One region of the Exiguobacterium sp. s127 genome, then DNA from elsewhere that is predicted to be linked to it. Evidence: predicted binding sites of a transcription regulator. Region 1 holds the regulator's gene; the other holds the start of a gene.
The links. Region 1 encodes Rex, which represses fermentation and respiration genes when NADH is low (regulators of the CRP and FNR family bind a similar motif). Its sites were predicted from a motif close to TTGTGAAATATTTCACAA; they were not measured.

Region 1 (2,208 bases):
GCTCAGGTGCCTGAAGCAACATCTTCGCCAGTGCGAGTCGCGTCCGTTGTCCACCGGATAGCGTCTGGATCCGGCGTGAATAATCGTCCGGATAAAAACGCATCCCGTGCAGGACGGAGCGGATGTTGGCTTCGAACTGATAGCCGCCGGCGTCCGAGAAGTCATGTTGTGCCTGATCGTATGTTTTCAACAGACGGTCGTAAGCAACAGCATCATTCAAGATATGGTCCATCCCCATCTCAATCTCCATCCGACGGAGCGAACGTTCCTGCTCTTGCAGGTGTTCGAACACGGTCAACATTTCATTCCAAATCGTTTCATTCGACTCAAGACCACTGTCCTGGGCGAGGTAACCGATTTTCACTTCCTTACTCTTCATGATCTCACCAGAGTCATGACTGAGCTCTCCGGCGATGATTTTTAAAAGTGTCGATTTTCCGGCACCATTTCGTCCGACGAGCGCAATCCGGTCTCGCTCCTGTACTTCGAGTTTAATATTGTCTAAAATCGGCTCAACACCGAATGATTTTGATAGTTGGTTCACTTGTAAGAGAATCATAAAAACATCCATCCTTCCACCCTTTAGTCTATCATGAAAAAAACGCAGGAGTCCCGTGGAATATATTATTTGTTAGTCTATGTGAAGTGGTTTACAATCAAAGAGAATAGAATTCTTTGCATTGATTTGGGTGCCACGTCAGAACGTGGCCGAAGGGGGAACTGCAGTATGAATGGGCCAGACACAAAAATACCACAAGCGACGGCGAAACGACTGCCGTTATATTATCGTTTCATTCAGAGTCTTTATAACTCAGGCAAGCTGCGCGTCTCTTCAGCAGAGCTCAGTGAAGCGGTCAAAGTCGATTCAGCGACGATCCGCCGCGATTTTTCCTACTTTGGGGCGTTAGGGAAAAAAGGATACGGTTACAACGTACAACATCTATTGACGTTTTTCCGAAAGACACTGAATCAGGATGAAGTCACGAATGTGGCACTTGTCGGGGTCGGACATCTCGGAACGGCGTTTGCAAATTATAACTTTTTAAAGAATAATAGTACTCGGATAGTCGTTGCGTTTGATGCGGACGAAAACAAGGTCGGAACAACGACGCAAGACGTTCCTATCTATCATGTCTCTGACATGAAAGAGCAAATCGAAGCGAACAAGGTTGATGTCGCCATCTTGACGGTCCCATCCCAGTTCGCACAGTCAGTAGCGGATGAGTTAGTTGAGTATGGTGTGACCGGAATCCTGAACTTTACACCGGCGCGGTTGAACGTACCGGCCCATGTTCGGGTCCATCACATCGATTTGTCGATCGAGTTGCAGTCACTAGTTTATTTCATGAAGCATTATTCGCAATCAGCTGAAGGAGTGAAATCATAATGGAAAACCTTATTCCATCAACCATCGCGTTCATCGGACCAGGAAGCATCGCCTTGATCGGTGCCGTCGCCTTGATTATCTTCGGACCGAAAAAGTTACCGGAGCTCGGTCGTGCTGCCGGTCAGACGTTAAAAGAGTTCAAGAGTGCGACACACGGCATCATGGACGATGATAAAGACAACAAGGATGAATCGAAAGAGAAGTGATTAAATTATGGCGATTGATCAAGAACAGAGTGTGACATCGCATCTAGACGAGTTGCGCAAGCGGATCGTCTGGTCACTCATCATCGTCGTCGTCTTGTTCGCCGCGGCCTTTCCGCTCGTCCGACCGCTCGTGCGTTTTCTGCAGTCGGACCTGAAAGAGCTCGGCATCGGATTGAATGCCTTTAATGTGGCCGATCCCCTGATGTTGTACTTGAATTTAGCGTTCATCATCGCGGTCGTCCTGGCTTCACCATTTTGGATGTACCAGCTATGGGCGTTCATCCGACCTGGTTTATTCGAACAGGAACAAAAAGCGACCTTGACGTATATTCCGGTCACGTTTTTCTTATTTTTGTCCGGGATCGCGTTCTCTTATTTTTGGTTACTTCCGTTTCTACTCAAAGTATCGACGGAACTTGGGCAAGAGCTCGGCATCGAGCAAGTCATCGGGGTCGAAAACTATTTCAGTTTCTTAATCCGGCTGACGATTCCGTTCGGTATCTTGTTCCAACTGCCGGTCGTGACGATGTTCTTGACTCGTCTTGGACTCGTGACGCCATTGTTCATGCGGAAAAATCGGAAATATGCGTACTTTGCGCTGTTTGTCATCGCGGC
Region 2 (2,208 bases), on a different contig from region 1:
TTAGGTCTGCTTCGTCGTCTTGTCGAGTTACCGATCATGGATGACGTCGTCTTCTTATTCCAACCGGCAGAAGAAGGTCCGGGTGGAGCGGAACCGATGATTAAAAGTCCATTATTCGAAAAATATCGTCCGAGTGAAATGTATGGTCTCCATGTGGCACCTGAATATCCGGTCGGGACAATTGCGAGTCGTCCTGGCGTATTATTTGCCAGTGCGCGGGAAGTTCACATCACGATTTATGGTCAAAGTGGTCATGCTGCATTTCCACACTTGACGGTCGATACGGTCGTTGCTCAGGCTGCACTCATCATGCAGTTGCAAACAATCGTCAGTCGATCAATCAATCCGATGAATTGTAGTGTCATCACGATTGGCAAGGTCGATGCGGGGATTCGTGAAAATGTTATTGCCGGTCGAGCTGTGCTAGATGGAACGATGCGTGCGTTGAACGGTACTGATATGGAAAAATTAGAAGAACGGGTACGTGACATCGTTCGTGGAATTGAAGCGTCATTTGGCGTGAAAATTGATTTGCAATTTGGAAACCGCTATTACGAAGTCGTGAATGATCAAAACGTCGTCGATAAATTTTCTTCATTCGTTAAGATGAATGCAAATTATGTTGAATGCGACGCTGCGATGACGGGTGAAGACTTTGGATTCATGTTAAAAGAAGTCCCAGGCATGATGTTTTGGCTTGGAATCGATAATCCAACGTCCGGTTTACATCAGCCGACGTTGAATCCGGATGAAGAGGCGATCCCATTTGTGATTAATTTACTGGATCATTACTTCCGTGAATATGTGTAAACTGAATGAATCGTAAAAAGACTGTAGAAATGCCCTTTACTTCGCCTCAAATCGAAGTAAAGGGTTTTCATTTAGCGAGATCATCTAGTTTTCGAACGTTTTGTGAAGAAAATCACGAATAGATGTGAACAATTTGTTACATCAAACATTTAGAACAGACACAAATGATTATGTTCTCTATGATACGGATATAAACATATATAGAAGTACGTTTAGGAAGAGGGGGGCACACACATGTTCAATGATCCAGTTATGCTCAGTCGATTATTGACAGGGCTCACATTAGCATTTCACATCATTTTTGCAACGATTGGTGTAGGAGTTCCGTTGATGGTACTCGCAGCCGAGTACATTGGAATTAAACGAAAAGATCCAGATTATATTCTTTTAGCACGACGTTGGACGCGCGGTTATATCGTAACGGTAGCGGTCGGAGTCGTTACGGGGACGGCAATCGGATTACAATTATCGCTCTTATGGCCTTCATTAATGCAAGTAGCCGGACAGACGATTGCTTTGCCACTCTTCATGGAAACATTCGCCTTCTTCTTTGAAGCGATCTTCCTTGGGATTTACTTGTACACATGGGATCGCTTTAAAAATCCATGGTTACACTGGTTAATCGGGATTCCGGTCGTCATCGGGGCAACGGCGTCAGCCTTCTTCATCACGACAGTTAACTCGTTCATGAATTCTCCGGAAGGTTTTAAAATTGTCAACGGAACGTTAACACAAATCGAACCGTTAAAAGCGATGTTCAATACGGCAACGCCAACAAAAGCGACACACGTTATTGTATCTGCTTACTTGACGGTTGCGTTCATCTTAGCAGCAATTGCTGCGTTCCATCTATTGCGCAAGAAAACACTGTCCGCAGCCGAGACGGCGTATCACAAAAAGGCACTTCGTCTGACAGTCATGGCTGGATTGATTTTCGCCTTCTCGACAGCGCTCGTCGGTGATTTTTCAGGAAAGTACCTTGCGAAATATCAACCTGAAAAATTAGCAGCAGCGGAGTGGCATTTTGAAACGACAAATGAAGCAGAATTGATTTTCGGTGGGATTTTGGATGAGCAAGAAGATGGTAGTTATGACATCAAAGGTGCGGTTAAGATTCCGTACGCCTTGTCAATTCTTGCAGGTGGCGCACCAGATACAGAAGTCATCGGTCTAAATGAATTTGCGAAAGAAGACCAAGCGCCGTTATTCGTCCACTATTTCTTCGATATCATGGTATCGATCGGGATGTATTTAGCAGCGATTTCCGCCTTGTTCATACTCGCATTCCGACTGAAGAAGTTGAACCCGTATAATAAATGGTTACTGCGCGGTATTTTCATTGGTGGACCACTTGCCATCGTTTCGATTGAAGCAGGTTGGATGTACGCGGAAATCGGA

Region 2: the regulator Rex is predicted to act here: its motif matches at 911-928, upstream of KNP98_RS03025 (cytochrome ubiquinol oxidase subunit I).

What each region holds. Positions count from the first base shown of each region.
Region 1 covers NZ_JACSMO010000009.1:9,757-11,964, forward strand. The annotation lists gene KNP98_RS11710 (ABC-F family ATP-binding cassette domain-containing protein) at 1-559, opposite strand, end outside; gene KNP98_RS11715 (redox-sensing transcriptional repressor Rex) at 728-1,387, shown strand; gene KNP98_RS11720 (twin-arginine translocase TatA/TatE family subunit) at 1,387-1,593, shown strand; gene tatC (twin-arginine translocase subunit TatC) at 1,601-2,208, shown strand, end outside.
Region 2 covers NZ_JACSMO010000001.1:624,983-627,190, forward strand. The annotation lists gene KNP98_RS03020 (N-acetyldiaminopimelate deacetylase) at 1-810, shown strand, start outside; gene KNP98_RS03025 (cytochrome ubiquinol oxidase subunit I) at 1,045-2,208, shown strand, end outside.